3 regions of the Variovorax sp. YR752 genome follow, and region 2 is predicted to be linked to each of the others. Evidence: predicted binding sites of a transcription regulator. Region 2 holds the regulator's gene; each other region holds the start of a gene.

Region 1 (7,545 bases), on a different contig from region 2:
TCGGCCATGGGCAAGTGGCTCTTCGTCGGCGCCATCGGCCTGCTGGTGGTGGGCATCGCCAACGTCTTCATCCAGTCGAGCGCGCTGATGATGACGCTGTCGGTCGCCGCCATCGGCATCTTCTCGGCTTTCATCCTGCATGACCTGAAGCGCGTGAAGGACGGCCTCGAAACCAACTACATCTCGGCCACGCTGGGCGTGTACCTGAGCCTGTACAACGTGTTCCAGTCGCTGCTGGCCCTGCTGGGCATCGCCGGCGGCCGGGACGAGTAAGCGCGCCACAACGACAAGACAAGGAAGGAAAGCACCATGCGCCTCACCACCAAGGGCCGCTTCGCGGTCACCGCGATGATCGACATCGCCCTGCACGGCCGCTCGGGCCCCGTCACGCTGGCCTCGATCAGCCTGCGCCAGCAGGTTTCGCTCTCGTACCTGGAACTGCTGTTCGCCAAGCTGCGCCGCAACGGGCTGGTCGAATCCACCCGCGGCCCCGGCGGCGGCTACTCGCTCAGCCGCAAGGCCGCGGAGATCACGGTGGCCGACGTCGTGCTCACCATCGAAGACCTGGGCGCCAGCAAGATCCGCCCGCGCGCCGCCGGTTCGGACAACGAGCCCGGCCGCTGCGAGATCGACGACCTCTGGGCCTCCGTGAACCTGCGCGCCGTCGAGTTCCTGCGCTCGATCACGCTGCAGAGCCTGGTCGACGAACAGAAGGCCAAGGGCGTGCAGCCCGCCACCAGCGCGGCCGCACGCCGCACGACGGCCGTCGTCGGCTCGCCGGTGCGCAAGCCCTTCGTGGTCGACGCGCCGAACTCGGTGTTCGCACTGGGACGTCGCCACAGCACGAGCAGCTGACGCATCGGCTCACGTGCACGCGCCGCGGGCGCCTTCAGGGGCCGTGGCGCGGATATTTCTCCACCAGGAAATTCACGAAGGCCGACACCTTCGTGCTGACCAGCCGGCGCGAGGCGTGCAGCACCCAGTACTCGACCGCGCATTCGGGCACGTGCCCCCAGACCGCGAGCCGGCCCGCCGCCACATCGTCGGCAAACAGCGAGGCCGGCAACAAGGCCGCGCCCACACCGTGGCGCACGGCGTCCCGCACCATCAACAGCGATGACAGCCGCACCCGCCCATCCGGCGCGAGGACCAGGGCCGGCGTGCGCGTGGCGGCATCGGCCGCGATGTGCCAGGGCACGGCGTCGAAGCCGCTGCTGAGCGTGACCGCCGGCACCCCGACCGCCGCACCGCGCGGGCCGGGTTTCGGCCGCGCCATCGACACCGGCGCGACCACGAACATCTCGTCGCGCGCGAAGCGGCGCCCCACCAGCGCGGCATCGGGCCGCGGATTGACGCGCACCACCGCGTCGTAGCCGTCTTCCACCAGATCGACGTTGCGGTCCTCGGCCACGAGGTCGAGCCGCAGCTCGGGAAAGCGCTGCGCGAACTCGGCCGCCAGACCGCCGAGCACCGCGTGCGAGAACACCACCGGCGCGCTCACCCGCAGCAGGCCGCGCGGGCGGCCGCGCCCGGTCGACACGGCATCGCCGGCCTCCGCGATCTCGCGCACCAGGCCCGAGGTGCGCTCGAACAGCAACTGTCCCTCTTCGGTCAGGCGCAGCGACCGCTGGCCGCGCTCGATGAGGCGCACGCCCAGGCTGGCTTCCAGGTCCATGACGCGGCGCGACAGCGTGGCCTTGGGTCGGCCGCTGGCGCGGCTGGCCTTGCCGAAGCCGCCGTGCAGCGCAACGAGATCGAAGTCCGACAGGGCAGCGAGGTCCATGGTGTTCCAGATCCGGTACGGGTTGTCTTCATTTTGCGGCCTTCACATCGAATCCGGTACGCCCTACCTTCGTTTCACGCCCCTGCGGCGTGCGGTGCGCCAGCCGGTGCACCGCCTCGACCCACCACCTTTCAAGACTGGAACGACCCATGAACACACCCGCACCATCCGCCACATCCACCGCAACCCACGCCACGCGCCCGCGTCGCCACGCCGAAGGCCTGGGCATGCCCTGGGAAGACGAGTACGGCTACGCGCAAGCCGTGCAGGTCGGCGACACGATCTACGTCTCGGGACAGCTGGGGCACGACGACCACGGCGACATGGTGGGGCCCGCGCCGCTCGACGCGGACGGTCGGATCACCGACCACGGCGCCATGGCCACGCAGATGCGCCAGACCTACGTGAACGCACAAAAGATCCTCGCGCGCTTCGGCGCCTCGCTCGACGACGTGGTCGAAGAGGTGCTCTACGTGACCGACATGGACGCCGCCTTCGCCGCCGCGGGGCCGGTGCGCAAGGCCGCCTACGGCGTGGAGAAGCCGCCGGTGGCAAGCACCCTGCTCGTCACGCCCCGGCTCGCGCTGCCGACCCAGTTGATCGAGATCAAGTTCGTCGCGAAGGTGTAGGACCAGGGCCCGCCGTGCGCGCTGTGCCTTGAATGCCTCGCGCACGCGACCTAGACTGCAATGGCAAAGGCACCCGCGGTGCCGGGGGCCAAGGAGCCTGCCATGTACAAGCGTGTTCTCGTCGCAACCGACGGCTCGCCGCTGTCGGACAAGGCGGTGGCCACGGCCATCGACCTCGCGTTGCTGACCGGCGCCGAGCTGGTCAGCGTCAACGTCGCGCACATCCAGCCGTACGGCTACTTCGAAGGCTCGATGCTGCTGAACCAGACGGATTTCGAAGCCAACCAGAAACACGTCGAGCAGGCGGCCCAGCGCGTGGCCGATGCGGTGCGCGACACCGCGCTGGCCAAGGGCGTGCGCCGCGCCGATTCGGTGGTCATGAAGTCGAACCAGGTGGCCGAGGCCATCATCAACACCGCAAAGAACCAGGACTGCGACCTGATCGTGATGGCCTCGCACGGGCGCCGCAGCCTTGCACGGCTGCTGCTGGGCAGCGAGACGCTGCACGTGCTGACGCACTCGCACATTCCGGTGCTGGTGCTGCGCTGAACTGAACGAATGAGGCACCGCGCGCGCGGGGCGCGGTGCGCGACGGTTATCGGGTCGCTGCCGACTCGACGGTCTCGACGACCGTGCGACCGGCCGGCGGGCACGACGGCCCGGCATCGCGGCCGAAGCAACGCGCGGCCTGCGTGCGCGCCTGCGCTTCTTGCACATGGCGCGCTTCGGCGGACTCGACCTGGTAGTCGAGCAGCCATTTCATCAGCAGCAACATCGCAATCACCAGGCCGAGCGCCACGCCCAGTAGCGTGGTGCGCCAGTTGCGCGGGCGCGCCGCGGCCGGCGCGCGGGCCGGTGCTGCGCTGCTTTCCATCGCGGTGAAGCCCGCAAGGCTGCGGGAGGCACCGCCGTCATGGATGCGGCGGCGGGGCGGTTCGGGGGTCGCGGAACGCGCGGACACCGAGGTCTGCGCGCGCTTCACGCGCGGCGCATGGGCAGAGTCCGAAGGCAGGTGGCGGGCAGGCATGACGGGGGCGATTATGAACGCCTCGCGCCCCCGGCCCGTGCGTCAGGCACCGACGCCGAACGCCGCGTGGTACCGCACCTCGCCGACCGGCCACGCGCCGTGGAACGACACGGCCTGGAAATACTCCGGCGGCACGCCCGGCAACACCAGGCCGGGCCGCACGACGAAGCCGAAGCGGCCATAGAAGGCCGGGTCGCCCAGCAGCACGCAGCCTTGCGCGCCGGTGTCGCGCAGGCCCGCCAGCGCGGCGTCCATCAGCAGCCGGCCGATGCCCTGCCCCTGGCGCGCAGGCGCCACCGAGATCGGCCCCAGGCCGTACCAGCCGGTCGTGCCATCGGAGATCGCCACGGGCGACAGCGCGACATGGCCGACGATCTCGCCGCCTTCCTCGACCACGAGCGACAGCGTGAGCTGGCCGGCTGCGCGCAAGGCGTCGACGATGAGGTGTTCGGTGCCGTCGGCATGCGGTGCCTCGGCAAACGCCGCCACCGTCAGTTGCCGGATGGCAGCCTCGTCGCCCGGTTGCTCGGGGCGAACCACCGGCCCCGCCTCCGCCCGCCGCGCGGCCCCCACCTTCTTCTGCGTGTCGGCATCCACCAACGCCCGCATGGCACGAAACAGCGGCCGCGTGCCGGTGTGCTTCTGGCCGTAGCCGAGATTGAATTCGTAGTCGAAGTCCGGTGGGTTCGCGCCCTGGTTGTGCTGCAGCAGGGTCTCGAGCTTGTCGAGCGCCTTCACCGCTTGCGCCTCGGGCGTTTCGGCCTTTTCGTACTCGTCCCACAGCGCGAGGATGCCGGCGCGCAGCGGCGCATCGAGCGTGCGCGTGAGCACCTGCAGGTCTTCGCGCTCCTGCGCGCTCTTGTTGGGATGCGCCCCCTGCACGATGGCGGGAATGTCGCCATGGATCGCCTCGCCCAGGTCGTGCACCACGCACATCTTCAGCACCTTGAGCAGGTCGAGGTCGGCCAGCTCGTCCTCGAAGGCCATGGCCATGAGGCACAGGCGCCAGCTGTGCTCTGCCGTGCTCTCGGTGCGGCCCGAGGCGGTGTGCGCGCTGCGCAGCACGCTCTTGAGGCGCTCGGCCTCGCGAAGGAAGTCCAGCCTTCCCTTGATCTGATCGATGTCCATCTCGCGGTCTCGTTTTGTCCTGAATGTGTCAGGCCGAGCCTAAGCGATCCGCAGGCACACCGTTGTTACAGCGCCGGCCCCAGCCCGATCGGCGCAGGCACCACGTTGACGATGCGCGTGAAGAGCGCGGCATAGACCTCGTCGGGCGCGGGGTGGCTGGAGAACAGGTCGCGGTTCTCGCCGAAGGCCGCGTCGAGTTCGCGCCAGTCGTCCTCGCTGAGCACGCGCTCGGCCAGCGGAAGAATCTCGCGCTCCTCGTGCGCCATGTGCTCCAGGTAGAAGCTCACGTACTCGTTCATCGCCTGTTCGAAGGCCACGCGGCGCGGCTCGCCGAGCATCTCGAACGCGAGCAGCGCGTGCTCGACGTGACGGATCTTTCGCTCGCCCCAGGCGTGGTCGTTGTCGAGCTTGTCCATCAGGTCGCGCGAGATCGGCGTGCAGGCGCGCAGCCGGGGAAAGAGCAGCTCGGTCTCCTTCGGGTGATGGCGCTTCTCGGGAAACTCGTCCACGTAGAACAGCATCGCGCGCAGCGTCGCGAAGTCGGGCATCGTGCCCTTGCGGCGGTGCTGGTCGAGCAGCATCACGATGGAACGCAGCATGGCCGCCAGCGCGGCGTGCTCCTGGCGAATGATCTTCACCGCGACATGGGTCATGAAAGGTCTCCTTCGTTCTTCGAAGGCCCCAAGGGTCGCAAGCCCGAGGCCGTGCGGGCTTGCGCCAGATCAAGGCCCGTGCATGCGGCCAGGCACAGACTGGCACGGCCTCTCCTCTTTTCTTTCTTCAACGCATTCCTGGAGGTTCCACACCATGTACCAACACATCCTGGTTCCCGTCGACGGCAGCTCCACCTCCGGCGAAGGCCTGGCCGAATCCATCCGCCTGGCCAAGCTCACCGGTGGGCGCCTGCGGCTCGTTCACATCCTCGACGAGCTCTCGTTCGCGCTCGGCATGGACGCGTACGCAGGCCACTCGGGCGACTGGCTCGAGGTGCTGCGCACCAACGCCGTGACGCTGCTCGAGAAGGCACGCGCCCAGGCGCAGGCCGAAGGTGTCGAGGCCGACGTCGTGCTGCGCGACGGCTTCAAGGCCGGTGCGGTCCACGACCAGGTGGTGACCGAAGCCATCGCCTCGAAGGCCGACCTGATCGTGCTCGGCACGCACGGCCGGCGCGGCCTGAGCCGCTGGGCCATGGGCAGCAGCGCGGAACACATCCTGCGCATGGCGCCCGTGCCGGTGCTGTTGATCCGCGCACCCGAAGTCGCTGCGAAGGTCGACTACGAGCGCTTCAGCCTGCCGGACGGGCTGGTCGCGAACCAGTAGGCGGCATCGCCCGCCGCCGGTTTGACGGGGCCCGGCGGCGCGCCCAGAATGAGTTGCAGCGCTCGCGGCTCATTTCTCTTTTTTCGCGCGAGAACCGCCCGCCCGTTCCCCGTTTCAAGGAGCAGCGCCATGAGCTCACCCCAGCACATCCGGCAGTCCATGGACACCCTCACGAGCCACTTCGCGGCGCACCCCCAGGACGCCCTGACCCAGGACAAACAGGCAGTGGCCACCCTGGTGTCGGGCCTGCGGTTTCGCGTGACCGGGCCCACGGGGGAATCTCTCGAGACCGACATGCCGAAGGCCATCGGAGGCAACGCTGAAGCGCCATCGCCCGGCTGGTTCATGCGCGCCGCCCTGGCGAGTTGCGAAACGACCGTGATCGCCATGCGGGCGGCGCAGCTCGGCATCGCGTTGACGACCCTCGAAGTGGTGGTCGGCAGCCAGTCGGACAGCCGCGGCCTGCTCGGTGAGCCGGCCTCCGTTCCCGCCGGCCCCAGCCGCATCCATGTCGCGGTGCGAATCGCTGCCGATGGCGTGCCGGAGCAGGACCTGCGCGACCTGGTGCAGTGGGCCGAGGCGCACTCCCCCGTGGGCACTGCGCTGCGCCGGGCCATCCCGCTCGATGTCGCGGTGCAGGTCGGGCAGGCCTGACGGCACCGGCGAAGGCCGACCTCAGGCGTAGGAACGCAGCCGCACCGCAAAGGCTTCCAGCGGCGCGATGCCGCTGGCTTCGGCGCGCTCGCACCAGTCCTGCAGCCGCTTCACGAGCTGCTCGCCAGTGGCGCCCGAGCGGCTCCACAGCGCCGTCAGTTCACGCCGCATCGCGTACATGGTCTCCAGGGCTTGCGAGGCCACCAGCGCTTGCGTGAGTTGGGCATGGCGCGTGGCGTCGAGCGCCTTTTCTTCCTTGCCCAGCCAGGGCCGCGCGGCGCGCAGTGCGCGGGCCTTGTTCGGCGCGAGCGCATGCACCCGGGCCAGCTCTTCGGTGCAGGCCTGCTTCAGCGAACGCGAGTAGTTCGACAGCACGTCGTAGTGGTGCCGGATCACCGCCTGCACGGTGAGCAGGTCGACGGTGGCGCGCGGCGTGGCGAGGCGCGGCTTCGGCGCCAGGTGCTTCACCTTCGCCAACCCCACCGCCTGCAGCGCGCGGATGTAGACCCAGCCGATGTCGAACTCGAACCACTTGTTCGACAGCCTGGCCGAGGTCGGGAACGCGTGGTGGTTGTTGTGCAGCTCTTCACCACCGATCAGCAGCCCGATCGGAAAGATGTTCGTGCTCGCGTCCGACGCAGGCCAGTTGCGGTAGCCCCAGAAGTGGCCGATGCCGTTGACCACGCCGGCGGCCCAGAACGGAATCCACGCGATCTGCACCACCAGCACCAGCGCGCCCGGCAGCACGCCGAAGAGCGCCATGTCGATCAGGCCCATGCAGGTGATGCCCAGCGTCTGGTAGCGCGTGTACAGCCGGCGCTCGAGCCAGTCGTCGGGCGTGCCGTGGCCGTAGCGGCTCAGCGTCTCGGGGTTGCGCGCCTCGGCCACGTACAGCAGCACGCCGCCCCAGAGCACGCGCTTCAGGCCCACCACCTGCGGGCTGTGCGGGTCGTCGGGCGTGTCGCACTTGGCGTGGTGCTTGCGGTGCACGGCGGCCCATTGCT
Region 2 (7,545 bases):
TTCGACAGCATCGTCACCTTGTCGGCCGCCGGCGGCAGCGCGGCGGAGTCGATTCGGCGCTGCGGCTTGAAGCGCTGCGGCAGGTGCGCGTAGGAGTACAGCGCGATGCGCTCGGGGCGCAGTTCCGCGACCTGCTCGATGGTGCGGCGAAGCGACTCCGGCGTCTGCTTCGGCAGCCCGTAGATCAGGTCGACGTTGGTGGACTCGAAGCCGAGTTCCCGCGCCGTGCTCATCAGGTCGGCGACCATCTCCCGGCTCTGCACGCGGTGCACCGCCTGCTGGACCGCGGGGTCGAAGTCCTGTACGCCGAAGCTCAGGCGATTGAAGCCGATCTCCTTGAGGTGGGCGAGTCGCTGCGCGTTCACCGTGCGCGGGTCGACCTCGATCGAGTTCTCCGCACCCGGGGCGAGGCGGAAGGCCTGGCTCAGCGTGCCCATCAGCCGGCTCAGCTCGGCGTCGCTCAGGAAGGTCGGCGAGCCGCCGCCGAAGTGCAGTTGCGACACCGACTGCCCGGCGCCCAGGCGGTCCACGTGCAGCGAGATCTCTTTCTCGAGCACGTCGAGGTATTCGCCGGCGCGTTCGTGGTGCCGGGTGATGACCTTGTTGCAGCCGCAGTAGTAGCACAGCGACTCGCAGAACGGGATGTGCACGTAGATCGACAGCGGGCTCGCGCCGCCGATCACGCCGGCGCCGTCCGCGCGCTGGTCGAGCGCACGCGCATAGTCCTCCGGGCCGAAGGCATCGACGAAGCGGTCGGCGGTTGGATAGGAGGTGTAGCGCGGGCCGTTCACGTCGAGCCGGCGCAACAGCTCTTCGGTGACGACAGGGCGCTCGGTGTGGGTAGTGGTCAGCATGGACACACACTGTGCCTTGCCGTCGGTCAAGCGCCTTGACGTGCATCAACGGCATTTCACCTGGGCAATCGGAGAATGAATTCATGAGTTCCACCACTCCCGTCGTGCCGATCCGGACGGAGGCCTTCAAGGTCGCCTGTTCCAATTGCAACCTGCGCGAGCTGTGCCTGCCCGTCGGCCTGTCGGACCCCGACCTCGAACGGCTCGACGAACTGGTCGCCAAGCGACGCTCGGTGACGCGCGGCGACGCGCTGTTCCGCGCCGGCGATTCGTTCCAGTCGCTGTACGCGGTGCGCACCGGCTTCTTCAAGACCTGCGTGTCGTCGGAGGATGGCCGCGACCAGGTCACGGGCTTCCAGATGGCCGGCGAACTGCTCGGCCTGGACGGCATCAGCCACGACCGCCACAACTGCGATGCGATTGCGCTGGAGGACTCGCAGGTCTGCGTGATCCCCTTCGGCCAGCTCGAGGAACTGTCGCGCGACTTCACGCCGCTGCAGCACCAGTTCCACAAGATCATGAGCCGCGAGATCGTGCGCGACCACGGCATGATGCTGCTGCTGGGCAGCATGCGCGCCGAGGAGCGCCTCGCCGCCTTCCTGCTCAACCTGACGCAGCGCCTGCAGGCGCGCGGCTTCTCGGCCTCGTCGCTGATCCTGCGCATGACGCGCGAGGAGATCGGCAGCTACCTCGGCCTCAAGCTCGAGACCGTCAGCCGCACTTTCTCGAAGTTCCAGGACGACGGGCTGCTGGAGGTCAAGCAGCGCCACATCCGCATCCTCGACGAAGCCGGCCTGCGCCAGCTGATCAGCAGCGCCGCCTGCTGAGGCGGCTTCCGCGGCGGCGATTCAGCGCGGCCAGCCCCGGCCGCGGTCTTCGTTGATGTCTTCCGGGCTGGTGGCCAGCAGCGCGGTGAGTGCGCCGGCCACCGAGATAACGCCCCAGAAGATCAGGAAGGTCACGGTGTAGACCGCCTGAGTCGACCAGTTCAGTGCCTCGCCGCCGAACCAGTGCAGATCCCCTGGGTCGACGACGACGAAGACCAGCATCTCCAGCACGCCGGCCATCAGGAAGGCCGGCCAGAGGATGGTCAGCGCGCGTTGCTTCAAGACGGCGGCGGTGTACTGCATCTCAGCGTTGCGGCGTGGCCGCGTGGTTGCGGCCCTGCTGCGCCGGTGCCAGTGCGTCCTTCGGGCTGAGCTTGGGCGCCATGTTGTCGCCCGGCCGGATCTCGCCCTGCGGCGTGGTGGTGATGACCGGGTCGATGTGCTTCCAGGCAATCACGGCCGTGGCCACGCTCGCCACCACCACCGACAGCGGCCCGCCGACCACCATCCACACCATCGGCACGCGCCACCAGGCGACCGGCTTGTTGTTGTCATTGGCCATGTGCAGATCCCTTTCTCTTTCAGCGTCTGTCAGCGCGGCACGACGAAGGTGGACTTCTCGCGCACCGCGACCTCGCCGCCGGAGCCGTCCGGCAATCGGGTGATGGTGAATCGTAGTGGGTGGGCGCCGGCGCCCAGCGCCGCGGCGGTCTCGGGCGGCAGTTGCACCGCCACCGGCACCCAGCGCGCTTCGGTGGAGCCGACCTCGACCTCCGCCTTCGAGGCGATGCGCGCGCCGTTCAGGCCTTCGACCTCGATGCGGAAGCGCTGCGGCCGTTCGGCGGCGTTCATCAGCTGCAGCCGGTAGACGTTCTCGATGCGGCCTTCGTCGACCAGCCGCGCCAGGGCGCCGCGGTCTCGCACCACGTCGACGCGGAACGGCGTTCGCAGGTACAGGCTGGCGGCGAAGGCGGCGACGATGACGATCATGATGGCCGTGTAGACCAGCACGCGCGGGCGCAGCACGCGGCGCAGCATCTGCTCCTTCGTCCACCCCTTGTCGATGCCGTTCTGCGTGGCGTAGCGGATCAGCCCGCGCGGGTAGTTCATCTTGTCCATCACGCTGTCGCAGACGTCGATGCACGCCGCGCAGCCGATGCATTCGTACTGCAGCCCCTTGCGGATGTCGATGCCGGTCGGGCAGACCTGGACGCACAGCGTGCAGTCGATGCACTCGCCCTTGCCGGCCGGCTTCAGCGCCTCGTGAGCCATCGACTTCGGACGCGAACCGCGCGGCTCGCCTCGCGCCGTGTCGTAGCTGATGATCATCGTGTCGTGGTCGAACATCGCGCTCTGGAAGCGCGCGTACGGGCACATGTACTTGCAGACCTGCTCGCGCATGTAGCCGGCATTGCCGTAGGTCGCGAAGCCGTAGAACAGGATCCAGAACCACTCCCACGGCCCGAAGCCGAGCGTCGCGGCTTCCGCGGCGAGCGTGCGGATCGGCGTGAAGTAACCGACGAAGGTGAAGCCGGTCCACAGGCCGAACAGGATCCACACCGCCTGCTTGCCGCCCTTGCGCGCCAGCTTCTCGCCGGTCCACGGCCCCGCATCGAGCTTCATGCGCTTGGCACGGTCACCCTCGATGCGGTTCTCGAACCACATGTAGATCTCGGTGTAGACCGTCTGCGGGCAGGCGTAGCCGCACCACAGGCGGCCGGCCACCGCGGTGAACAGGAACAGGCCGTAGGCCGAGAGGATCAGCAGGCCCGTCAGGTAGATGAAGTCCTGCGGGTAGAGAACGAGGCCGCCGATGTAGAAGCGGCGCGCCCCGAGGTCGAACAGAACCGCCTGGCGGTCGTTCCACTGCAGCCAGGGCAGCCCGTAGAACAGGATCTGGGTGCCCCAGACGAGCACCCAGCGCCAGGTCGCGAACCAGCCGCTGACCGCACGGGCGTAGATCTTCTTCTGCGCGGCGTAGAGCGAGACGATCTCGCCGGCCGCATCGGGAGCGCCGACCCCCGGGGCGGCGGCTTTCGGGGCGGCCGCCGCCGCGGCCGCGTGCGTGTCAGACATTCAGGCTTCCGTCACTGCGCCGCCGAGCCAGCCTGCGCAAGGTTCCAGACATAGGCAGACAGCACGTGGATCTGCTCCGGCGTCATGCGCGAGGCCTGTGCCGGCATCACGTTGTTCTTTCCGCCGTTGACCATCGCCACGATCGTCTGCTCGCCCCAGCCATGCAGCCAGACCTTGTCGGTCAGGTTGGGCGCGCCCAGGGCCTTGTTGCCCTTGCCGTCCGCGCCATGGCAGGCCGCGCAGGCACCGAACTTCGGCTTGCCGAGTTGCGCGGCCAGTTCGTTGTGCGGGCTGCCCGACAGGCTCAGCACATAGTGGGCGACGTTCTTCACGTCTTCCGCCGTACCGACCGCGGCGGCCATCGGCGGCATCACACCCTGGCGGCCGTTGGTGATGGTGGCCTTCACCGAGTCGAACGAATCGGTCGCCAGGCGCGAGGCCACCGGCAGCGTCAGGTTGGGGAAGCCCTTGCTGCCCTTCGCGTCCGAGCCGTGGCACTGCGCGCAGTTGTTGATGTACAGCCGCTCGCCGATCGCCATCGCCTGCGCATCCTTGGCCAGCGCCTCGGGTGTCTGGCTGGTGAACTTGGCGTACAGCGGCGCCATCGCCGCCTGCGCCTTGGCCTGCTCGGCGTCGTACTGGCCGGTGCTGCTCCAGCCCAGCTTGCCGGCGGCGTTGCCCAGGCCCGGGTAGAGCACCAGGTAGAGGCCGGCAAAGACCACGGTCAGCACGAACAGGCCCATCCACCAGCGCGGCAGCGGGTTGTTGAGTTCACGCAGGTCACCGTCCCAGACGTGGCCGGTGGTGTTGTCCTGCGCCATGACCTTGCGCTTGCTGGCCACGATCAGCAGGCCGAGGCAGGCCACGAGGCCGAGGATGGTGACGGCGGCGATGAAGATCGACCAGCCGTTGTTGACGAAGTCGCTCATTGTTGATTTCCTCCACGCGAGGCGCCCTCGGCGCCCTGCTCTTCGGCGAACGGCAGTTGTGCTGCCTCGTCGAACCCTGCACGGTTGCTGCGCGACCAGGCCCACGCGACGATGCCCAGGAAGGCAATCAGCGAGACCACGGTCACGACGCTTCTGAGGTCATTGACGTCCATGATCGATCTCCCTCACTTGGCCGCCGCCGCTGCCGCGGACGCGGTACCCAGCACCTGAAGGTAGGCGATCACCGCCTCCATCTCGGTCTTGCCCTTGACCTCGTCGCCGGACTTGGCGATCTCGTCGTCGCTGTAGGGCACGCCGACCATGCGCAGCGCCTTCATCTTCGGCGCCATGTCGGCCGGGTTCACGCTGGCCTTCTCGAGCCACGGGTAGGCCGGCATGTTCGATTCCGGCACCAGATCGCGCGGGTTGATCAGGTGGATGCGGTGCCAGTCGTCGCTGTACTTGCCGCCGACGCGGTGCAGGTCCGGGCCGGTGCGCTTGCTGCCCCACTGGAACGGGTGGTCGTAGACGAACTCGCCGGCCTTGGAGTAGTCGCCGTAGCGCAGCGTCTCGGCGCGGAACGGACGGATCATCTGCGAGTGGCAGTTGTAGCAGCCTTCGCGGATGTAGACGTCGCGCCCGGCCAGCTGCAGCGCGGTGTAGGGCTTGAGGCCCGGCACCGGCTCGGTGGTCGACTTCTGGAAGAACAGCGGCACGATCTCGACGATGCCGCCCACTGCCACGACCAGCAGGATCAGCACGATCATCAGGAAGTTGTTGGTCTCGATCTTCTCGTGGGAGAGACCGGTGGCTTGGTTGTTGGCCATTTGTTCGGTACTCCGTTGGGATCAGGCGTGGGCGGCGACGGCCGGCACGGGCACCGGCTCGTACTTGCCGGAGGTGGCCGTCTTGATGACGTTCCAGCCCATGATCAGCATGCCGGTCAGGTACAGCACCCCGCCGAGCAGGCGGATCACGTAGAACGGGAAGGTCGCCTTCACGCTCTCGACGAAGCTGTAGACCAGCGTGCCGTCCGGGTTGATGGCGCGCCACATCAGGCCCTGCATCACGCCGGCGATCCACATCGCGGCGATGTACAGCACGATGCCGATGGTGGCGATCCAGAAGTGCAGCTCGATGGCGCGCGTGCTGTACATCGTCTTGCGGCCGAACATGCGCGGGATCAGGTAGTACAGCGTGCCCATCGACACCAGGCCCACCCAGCCGAGCGCGCCGCTGTGCACGTGGCCGACCGTCCAGTCGGTGTAGTGCGACAGCGCGTTGACGGTCTTGATCGACATCATCGGGCCCTCGAAGGTCGACATGCCGTAGAACGACAGCGACACGATCAGGAACTTCAGGATCGGGTCGTCACGCAGTTTGTGCCAGGCGCCCGACAGGGTCATGATGCCGTTGATCATGCCGCCCCAGGACGGCGCCAGCAGCACCAGCGAGAACAGCATGCCCACGCTCTGCGCCCAGTCGGGCAGCGCGGTGTAGTGCAGGTGGTGCGGGCCGGCCCACATGTACGTGAAGATCAGCGCCCAGAAGTGCACGATCGACAGGCGATACGAGTACACCGGGCGCTCGGCCTGCTTCGGGATGAAGTAGTACATCATCCCGAGGAAGCCCGCGGTCAGGAAGAAGCCGACCGCATTGTGGCCGTACCACCACTGCACCATCGCGTCCTGCACGCCGGCATAGGCCGAGTAGCTCTTGGTCAGGCTCACCGGAATGGCGGCGCTGTTGACGATGTGCAGCAGCGCGACCGTCAGGATGAACGCGCCGAAGAACCAGTTGGCCACGTAGATGTGGCGCACCTTGCGCACGCCGATCGTGCCGAAGAAGACGATCGCGTAGGACACCCAGGCGACGGCGATCAACAGGTCGATCGGCCACTCCAGCTCGGCATACTCCTTGGCCTGCGTGAAGCCCAGCGGCAAAGACACCGCCGCGGCCACGATGACCAGTTGCCAGGCCCAGAAGGTGAACCAGGCCAGCTTGCCGGCGAACAGCGGCACCTGCGAGGTGCGCTGCACGACGTAGTAGCTCGACGCGAACAGCACGCAGCCACCGAAGGCGAAGATCACCGCGTTGGTGTGCAGCGGCCGCAGGCGGCCGTAGCTGAGCCAGGAGATGCCCAGGTTGAGCTCGGGCCAGGTCAGCTGCGCGGCGATGATGACGCCGACCAGCATGCCCACGATGCCCCATAGCACGGCGGCGAGCGAGAACGCTCGTACCACTCCGTCGTCGTAGACCGGCCCCCCGTGCGGCGCGGCCGATGTGTTGTTGACCATCGGGAGATCTCCTTCCTTGGGTGTCATTTACTCGATGAAACCATTGTTCCGCGCAGGGTCATTGGCGGGATTGATCGCTATCAACGTTTGCCGAAGCCTGTCGCGCGGCTGTCTCATCGGCGCTCAGGATGCGTTCGCCCTCGCGCTCGAGATCGTCGAACTGCCCGGCGTTGAGCGCCCACGCGAAGATGCCGATCACCGCAAACACCAGCACCACCGACAGCGGGATCAGCATGTAGAGGATGTCCATGCCGTTCAGGCCTCGTCGCCATAATTGCCGTCAATGCGCGCCACCCGCAGCGCATTGAGCACCACCAGCAGCGAACTCGATGCCATGCCGATGCCCGCAGCCCAGGGCGGCAGCCAGCCGATCAATGCGAGCGGCACGCAGGCTGCGTTGTAGATCACCGACCAGCTCAGGTTCTGGCGGATCACGCGCAGCGTGCGCTGTGCCTGGCGGCGCGCCAGCGCCACATCGGCCAGGCGCTCGCCGAGCAGCACCACATCGGCACCGCTGCGCGCCACCGCCGAGCCATGAGCGAAGGCGAAGGAGACGTCGGCG
Region 3 (7,545 bases), on a different contig from region 2:
TGCATCACGCCGCGCTCGGCCGGCTCGGCGGCCAGCGCCAGGCCGGGCAGGCCGTCGGTGACCAGGTTGACCCACAGGATGTGGATCGGCAGCAGCGGTATCGGCAGGCCGAGCATGGGTGCGAGGAACAGCGTCCAGATCTCGCCGGAATTGCCGGTCATCGCATAGCGCACGAACTTGCGGATGTTGTCGTAGATGCGCCGGCCCTCGCGCACCGCGGCGACGATGGTGGCGAAGTTGTCGTCCAGCAGCACCAGGCTGGCCGCCTCACGCGCCACGTCGGTGCCGCCGCGGCCCATGGCCACGCCGATGTCGGCCCGCTTGAGCGCCGGCGCATCGTTGACGCCGTCGCCGGTCATCGCGACGAAGCGGCCGAGCGACTGCAAGGCCTCGACGATGCGGATCTTCTGTGCCGGGTCGACGCGGGCGTAGATGCGCACGTCGGCGCACTGCGCGCGCAATGCGCTGTCGTCGAGCGCGGCGAGCATGGTGCCCGTGAGCACAGGCGCGTCGGCGGCGTCGACGATGCCCAGCCGGTGCGCGATCGCACGCGCGGTGGCCGGGTGGTCGCCGGTGATCATCACCGGCGTGATGCCGGCGCTCAGGCAGTCGCGCACCGCGGCCGCCGCCTCGGGGCGCGGCGGGTCGATCAGCGCCACCAGGCCGATCAGTTCCAGTTCCCGCTCCACGGCATCGGCATCGGCAGAGAGGTCGGCGTCGGGCAGCGGGTGCCGGGCGAAGGCGAGCACGCGCAGGCCTTGGGCGGCCAGGGTCTCGGCCACGGCCATCTCGGCGGCGAGGTCCAGCGGCGCGGTGCCGCCTTCGTCGTCCGGCCGCCAGCGCGCCGTGCAGCGCGGCAGCAGCGACTCCGGCGCGCCCTTGGTGTAGAGCACGAGGCCGCCGTCGCAGCGGTGCAGCGTGCTCATGCGCTTGCGCTGCGAATCGAAGGGCAGCTCGGCGATGCGCGGCCAGGCGGCCTCCAGTGCGGCCTTGTGCTGCCCCTCGCCCGCAGCCAGCGTGGTCAGCGCCGTCTCGGTCGGGTCGCCCTGCCAGGCGCCATCGGGGCCGCGCACGGCGTCGTTGCACAGCGCCGCGGCGCGCAGCGTCTCGGCGTGGGCCGCGCCTTCGGCGACGACACGCTCGGCCTGCATGCGGTTGAGCGTCAGCGTGCCGGTCTTGTCGGAGCAGATGGTGCTGACCGAGCCCAGCGTCTCCACCGAGGGCAGGCGCCGCACCAGCGCGTTGTGCGCCACCATGCGGCGCGCGCCGAGCGCCAGCAGCACCGTGACCACCGCCGGCAGCGATTCGGGGATCGCCGCCACCGCCAGGCTCACCGCCGTCAGCACCATCAGCACCGGCGATTCGCCGCGCAGCACGCCGACCACGAAGATCAGCGCGCAGATCGCCAGCACCACCAGCGCGAGGCGCTTGCCGAAGGCGGCCAGGCGCAGCTGCAGCGGCGTCTGTGTTTCCCCGGCCCGGTCGAGCAACCCGGCCACCTTGCCGAGCTCGGTGGCCATGCCGGTGGCCACGACGATGCCGCGGCCGCGGCCATGCGCGGCGGTGGTGCCCTTGAAGGCCATGTTGAGCCGGTCGCCCAGCGCGGCCTCGCGCTCCTGCAGCGTCTGCGTGTGCTTGTCCACTGCCACCGATTCACCGGTGAGTGCCGACTCGTCGACGCGCAACTGCGCGATCTCGATCAGCCGCAGGTCGGCCGGCACCTGGTTGCCGGCCTCGAGCAGCACGATGTCGCCGGGCACCAGCTGGCTGGCCGGCAGGGCCTGGCGCTCGCCGCCGCGCAGCACCGTGGCGCGCGCCGCGGCCAGCTGCTGCAGCGCGGCCAGGGCACGGTCGGCGCGCCAGGCCTGCACGAAGCCGATCAACGCGTTGAGCAGCACGATGACGACGATGGCCAGCGTGTCGACCAGCTCGCCGATCACGCCGGAGATGATCGCGGCGCCGATCAGCACCAGGATCATGAAGTCCTTGAACTGCGCGATCAGCAGCGACAGCGGCGTGCGTTGTGGGCCGCCAGCGATCTCGTTCGGGCCGTGGCGCAGCACGCGCAGCGCCGCCTCGGCTTCGTCGAGGCCGAGCGCCGGGTCGACGCCGTGCTCGCGGGCCAGTTCGTGCGCATCGCGCAGGTGCCAGTGGGTGTGCATGGGCCCGATTGTGGGCATGCACCCTGCATGGACCCTGTGGACCTGCGCACCGATTGACTGGCATCAAGCGCGCAGGAGACCATCCGTCACGAAGCCGCGCCATCATCGCCTCCCATGAGCATCCGCCACCTCGACCATCTCTTCGACCCCGCCTCGGTGGCCGTGATCGGTGCCTCGCAGCGCCCTGGCAGCGTCGGCGCCACGGTGTGGCGCAACCTGCACGGCAACGGCTTCAAGGGGCGCTGCTTCGCGGTCAACCCGAAGCATCGTGAGTTCGACGGCGTGCCGGTCTACGCCCGTGTGGCCGACCTGCCCGAGGTGCCCGAGCTGGCCGTGATCTGCACACCACCGGCTGCGGTGCCTGGGCTGATCGCCGAGCTCGGCGCGGCGGGCACGCGTGCCGCCGTGGTGCTGACCGCCGGGCTCGACAAGGCGCAGCGCCAGGCCATGCTCGACGCTGCGAAGCCTCACCTGCTGCGCATCCTCGGGCCCAACTGCATCGGCATGCTGGTGCCGCACCGCGGCCTGAATGCGAGCTTCGCGCACACCGACGCGCTGCCCGGCGACCTCGCCTTCGTCACCCAGTCGGGGGCGTTGATGACGGCGATGCTCGACTGGGCGCGCTCGCGGCGCATCGGCTTCTCGCAGCTGGTATCGCTCGGCGAGCATGCCGACGTCGACTTCGGCGACATGCTCGACTTCCTCGGCAGCGACCCGAAGACCCGCGCCATCCTGCTCTACATCGAGTCGATCGAAGCGCCGCGCAAGTTCATGTCGGCGGCGCGCGCGGCGGCACGCAACAAGCCGGTGATCGTCATCAAGTCCGGCCGCTCGCTGCAGGGCCAGCGCGCGGCGGCCTCGCACACTGGCGCGCTGGCCGGCTCGGACATCGTCTACGACGCCGCCATCGCGCGCGCCGGCATGCTGCGCGTGGACACCCTGCAGCAGCTCTTCCTCGCTGCCGAGACGCTGGCGCGCTTTCGCGCCAACCGCGGCGAGAAGCTGGTCATCCTGACCAACGGGGGCGGCGCCGGCGTGATGGCGGCCGACTGCGCGGCGCATGTCGGCGTCGAACTGGCCGACTTGAGCGCCGAGACCCTCGCCCGGCTCGATGCGCAGATGCCGGCCAACTGGTCACGCGGCAACCCGGTGGACATCATCGGCGACGCGCCCGCCGAGCGTTACGTGCAGGCGCTGGAGGCGATCAACGCCGACCCGTCCGCCGGTGCGGTGCTGTTCGTGCATGCGCCCACGGCGATCGTGGCGAGCGCCGACATCGCTCGCGCGCTGGTGCCGCTGGCCAGCCAGAGCCCGCCTCGCGTGCTCGGCTGCTGGCTCGGCGGCGAGGCGGTGAGCGAGGCGCGCGAGATCTTCCGCGCCGCCGGCATCGCCGGCTACGAGACACCGGAGGAGGCGGTGCGCGCCTTCTCGATGCTGGTGACCTACCGGCAGAACCAGGCACAGCTGATCGAGGCCGCGCCGGCCCGGCCGGCGCGCAGCGTCGAGCCCGATCTCGGCGCCGTTCGCTCGATCGTCCAGCAGGTGCTCTCCAGCGGCCGCGACATGCTCACCGAGCCGGAGGCGAAGGCGCTGCTGGCCGCCTGCGGCATCCCCGTGGTGGCCACGCAGCGTGTCGGCGCCGATCCGGCCGAAGCGGCATCGGCGGCGGCGGCGATGGGCTTCCCGGTGGTGCTGAAGATCCTCAGTGCCGACATCTCGCACAAGTCCGATGTCGGCGGCGTCGTGCTCGGCCTGGCCGGCGAGCCGCAGGTGCGTGCCGCCGCTGCCGACATGCTGGCGCGCGTGCGCGCGCAGCGACCGAGCGCGCGCATCGACGGCTTCACCGTGCAGGCGATGGTGCAGCGCGCCGGCGCGCAGGAGTTGATCGTCGGCGCCAGCATCGACTCGGTGTTCGGCCCGGTGATCCTGTTCGGCCAGGGCGGCACCGCGGTGGAGGTGCTGGCCGACCGCGCCATCGCGCTGCCGCCGCTGAACGAACCGCTGGCGCGCGCGCTGGTGGCGCGCACGCGCGTGGCCAGGCTGCTGCGCGGCTTCCGCGACACGCCACCGGCCGACGAGGCCAGCCTGCTCGGCGTGCTGATGGCCGTCTCGCAGTTGCTCGCCGACGTGCCGCAGATCGCCGAGCTCGACATCAACCCGCTGATCGTCGATGCCAAGGGCGCCATCGCGCTCGACGCACGTGCGCGCCTGAGCATCGCGGCCCCGGCGGGAGCGCTGAACTTCGCGATCCGGCCCTACCCCTCTCAACTCGTCCACACGCAGGACTGGCATGGCCGGCGCCTGACCGTGCGGCCGATCCGGCCGGAGGACGAGGCGCAGCACCTCGAGTTCCTGCAGCACCTCGACCCCGAGGACGTGCGGCTGCGCGTCTTCTACAGCCGCCGCAGCATCGAGCGCACCGAGCTGGCCCGACTCACGCAGATCGACTATGCGCGGGAGATGGCCTTCGTTGCCACCGCGCCCGCGGCCGATGGCATCGAGCAGACGCTGGGCGTGGTGCGCGCGGTGGCCGACCCCGACAACGTCGAGGCCGAGTTCGGCATCATCGTGCGCAGCGAACTCAAGGGCGAGGGCCTGGGCGAGTTGCTGATGCAGCAGATCATCGACTACCTGCGCCAGCACGGCACGCAGCGGCTGGTGGCCACCGTGCTGGCGGAGAACACCCGCATGCTGGAACTGGCACGCGAGCTCGGCTTCGCCGAGTCGCCGAACCCGGACGAGCCGGGCACACGCTGGATCGAGCTGCCGCTGCAGACTTGACTAGCCGCGGCGCTGCTTCACCGCCGCGGCGAGCACCTCCAGCACCTCGAGCGAATCGTCCCAGCCGATGCAGGCGTCGGTGATGCTCTGGCCGTAGGCGAGCTTGGCCGGGTCGTCCTTGCCTGGGCTGAACTTCTGTGCGCCGGCGGCGAGGTGGCTCTCCACCATCACGCCGAAGATGCAGCGATTGCCGGCCTTCATCTGCTGGGCGATGTCGCGCGCCACCTCGACCTGCTTCTCGTGCTGCTTGCTGCTGTTGGCGTGGCTGCAGTCGACCATCAGCGTGCAGTCGAGCTTGGCCGCCTCGATCTCCTTGCAGGCCGCGGCCACGCTCGCGGCGTCGTAGTTCGGCGTCTTGCCGCCGCGCAGGATCACGTGGCAGTCCTTGTTGCCCTTGGTCTCGACGATCGCCACCTGGCCGTTCTTGTGCACCGACAGGAAGTGGTGCGGCCGCGCCGCCGCCTGGATCGCGTCGGTGGCGATCTTGATGTTGCCGTCGGTGCCGTTCTTGAAGCCGATCGGCGCCGACAGGCCCGAGGCCAGTTCGCGGTGCACCTGGCTCTCGGTGGTGCGCGCGCCGATCGCTCCCCAGGAGATCAGGTCGCCGATGTACTGCGGCGAGATCACGTCGAGGAACTCGCTGCCGGCCGGCACGCCCAGGCGGTTGATCTCCACCAGCAGCTGTCGGGCGATGCGCAGGCCCTCGTCGATGCGGTAGCTCTCGTCCATGTACGGATCGTTGATCAGCCCCTTCCAGCCGACGGTCGTGCGTGGCTTCTCGAAGTACACGCGCATGACGATCTCGAGGCGGTCGGCGTACTTGTCGCGCTGCGCCCTCAGGCGGCGCGCGTAGTCGAGTGCGGCGGCCGGGTCGTGGATCGAGCACGGGCCCATGACGACCAGCAGGCGGTCGTCCTTGCCCTGCATGATGTGGCGGATCGCCGAGCGGGTGTTGCCGATCAGCTTCTCGATCGCCGTGCCGGCGATCGGGAAGAAGCGGATCAGGTGTTCGGGCGGCGGCAAGGGAGTCACGTCCTTGATGCGTTGGTCGTCGGTCTGGCTGGTGCGCTCGCTGTGCGCATACCAGCTCTCGCTGGCGGACTTGCTGGTCATGGCGGACGGCTCCTCGTTCTGGTGGGTTTGCTGGAGCGCAGGGCGAAAAAAAACCGCCGGGCTGGGGGCCCGGCGGTTTCTGGATTCGCTGCGCTGTCTTCGCTTATGCGCTTGCCTCTCCATCCGCCGGGCGGTGCGAGAACCAAAAGTACGCAAAAAAGAAGCTGCGCGAAGACATGGGCGCGAATGTATCACGGCCATGCTGCAGCGCGCCAAGGGACTGTGGCGCAGTCGTCACGCCGTGCCTCCAACCGTCAGCCGGTCGATGCGCAGCGTCGGCTGTCCCACACCCACCGGCACGCTCTGGCCGTCCTTGCCGCACACGCCGACGCCGGTGTCGAGCTTCATGTCGTTGCCGATGCCGCTCACGCGCGTCAGCGCATCCGGCCCGTTGCCGATGATGGTCGCGCCCTTGACCGGGTACTGGATCCTGCCGTTCTCGACCCAGAACGCCTCGCTGGCGGAGAACACGAACTTGCCGCTGGTGATGTCGACCTGGCCGCCGCCGAAGTTGGTGGCGTACAGGCCGCGCTTGAGGCCGGCGACGATCTCCTCGGGCGACTTGTCTCCGCCGAGCATGTAGGTGTTGGTCATGCGCGGCATCGGCACCGCGGCGTAGCTCTCGCGCCGGCCGTTGCCGGTCGGCTTGACCTTCATGAGGCGCGCATTCATCGCGTCCTGGATGTAGCCTTTGAGGATGCCGTCCTCGATCAGCACGTTGCGCTGCGAGGCGTGGCCCTCGTCGTCGATGTTCAGCGAGCCGCGGCGATCGGGGATGGTGCCGTCGTCGAGCACCGTCACGCCCTTGGCCGCCACGCGCTGGCCGATGCGGCCGGAGAAGGCGCTCGAGCCCTTGCGGTTGAAGTCGCCTTCCAGGCCATGGCCGACCGCCTCGTGCAGCAGCACGCCGGGCCAGCCGGGGCCGAGCACCACGCTCATCTCGCCGGCCTTGGCCGGGCGCGACTCGAGGTTGGTCAGCGCCGCCTTGACCGCCTGGTCGACGTAGCTCTCGATCATCGCGTCGTGGAAGTAGCCGAAGCCGAAGCGGCCGCCGCCGCCGCCGCTGCCGACTTCGCGGCGCACCTCGCCCGCGATGGTCTGCTCGGCGATCACCGTCACCGACAGGCGCACCAGCGGGCGCACGTCGGCCGCCAGCGTCCCGTCGGCGCGTGCCACCAGCACCACGTCGTATTCACCGGCCAGGCCGGCCATCACCTGCACGATGCGTGGGTCCTTGGCGCGGGCCAGCTTCTCGACGCGCTCGAGCAGCGCCACCTTCTGCGTGCTGTCCAGCGTCGCGATCGGGTCCATCGGCGCGTAGAGGATGCGGCTGGCCGCGATCTTCTGCGGCGCGTCGATCTTGATGCGCCGGCTCTGTCCGGCCGCGGCGATGGTGCGCACCGTGGCTGCCGCGTCGAGCAGCGCGGCCTCGGAGATGTCGTCGGAGTAGGCGAAAGCGGTCTTCTCGCCGGCCACCGCGCGCACGCCC

What was found. Region 2 encodes FNR, which switches genes on or off when oxygen is low (the NO sensors DNR and NnrR bind a similar motif). Its sites were predicted from a motif close to TTGATNNNNATCAA; they were not measured.
Region 1: a site for FNR is predicted at 5,280-5,293, ahead of AAG801_RS26120 (hemerythrin domain-containing protein). Genes of this name have one in related genera too.
Region 3: a site for FNR is predicted at 2,216-2,229, ahead of AAG801_RS18595 (cation-translocating P-type ATPase). Genes of this name have one in related genera too.

The regions. Positions count from the first base shown of each region.
Region 1 is NZ_CALRZC010000135.1:14,872-22,416, forward strand. It holds gene AAG801_RS26080 (Bax inhibitor-1/YccA family protein) at 1-273, shown strand, start outside; gene AAG801_RS26085 (Rrf2 family transcriptional regulator) at 310-855, shown strand; gene AAG801_RS26090 (LysR substrate-binding domain-containing protein) at 890-1,783, opposite strand; gene AAG801_RS26095 (RidA family protein) at 1,933-2,412, shown strand; gene AAG801_RS26100 (universal stress protein) at 2,515-2,961, shown strand; gene AAG801_RS26105 (hypothetical protein) at 3,008-3,439, opposite strand; gene AAG801_RS26110 (N-acetyltransferase) at 3,482-3,979, opposite strand; partial or broken gene AAG801_RS26115 (HD domain-containing protein) at 4,004-4,567, opposite strand; gene AAG801_RS26120 (hemerythrin domain-containing protein) at 4,633-5,220, opposite strand; gene AAG801_RS26125 (universal stress protein) at 5,375-5,887, shown strand; gene AAG801_RS26130 (OsmC family protein) at 6,017-6,541, shown strand; gene AAG801_RS26135 (fatty acid desaturase) at 6,563-7,545, opposite strand, start outside.
Region 2 is NZ_CALRZC010000182.1:9,540-17,084, reverse strand. It holds partial or broken gene hemN (oxygen-independent coproporphyrinogen III oxidase) at 1-854, opposite strand, end outside; gene fnr (fumarate/nitrate reduction transcriptional regulator Fnr) at 938-1,681, shown strand; gene AAG801_RS30695 (hypothetical protein) at 1,703-1,984, opposite strand; gene AAG801_RS30690 (nitrogen fixation protein FixH) at 1,986-2,243, opposite strand; gene ccoG (cytochrome c oxidase accessory protein CcoG) at 2,273-3,757, opposite strand; gene ccoP (cytochrome-c oxidase, cbb3-type subunit III) at 3,769-4,686, opposite strand; gene AAG801_RS30675 (cbb3-type cytochrome c oxidase subunit 3) at 4,683-4,859, opposite strand; gene ccoO (cytochrome-c oxidase, cbb3-type subunit II) at 4,872-5,513, opposite strand; gene ccoN (cytochrome-c oxidase, cbb3-type subunit I) at 5,535-6,983, opposite strand; gene ccoS (cbb3-type cytochrome oxidase assembly protein CcoS) at 7,042-7,233, opposite strand; gene AAG801_RS30655 (cation-translocating P-type ATPase) at 7,239-7,545, opposite strand, start outside.
Region 3 is NZ_CALRZC010000074.1:12,210-19,754, forward strand. It holds gene AAG801_RS18595 (cation-translocating P-type ATPase) at 1-2,162, opposite strand, end outside; gene AAG801_RS18600 (bifunctional acetate--CoA ligase family protein/GNAT family N-acetyltransferase) at 2,277-4,943, shown strand; gene AAG801_RS18605 (3-deoxy-7-phosphoheptulonate synthase) at 4,944-6,056, opposite strand; gene tldD (metalloprotease TldD) at 6,291-7,545, opposite strand, start outside.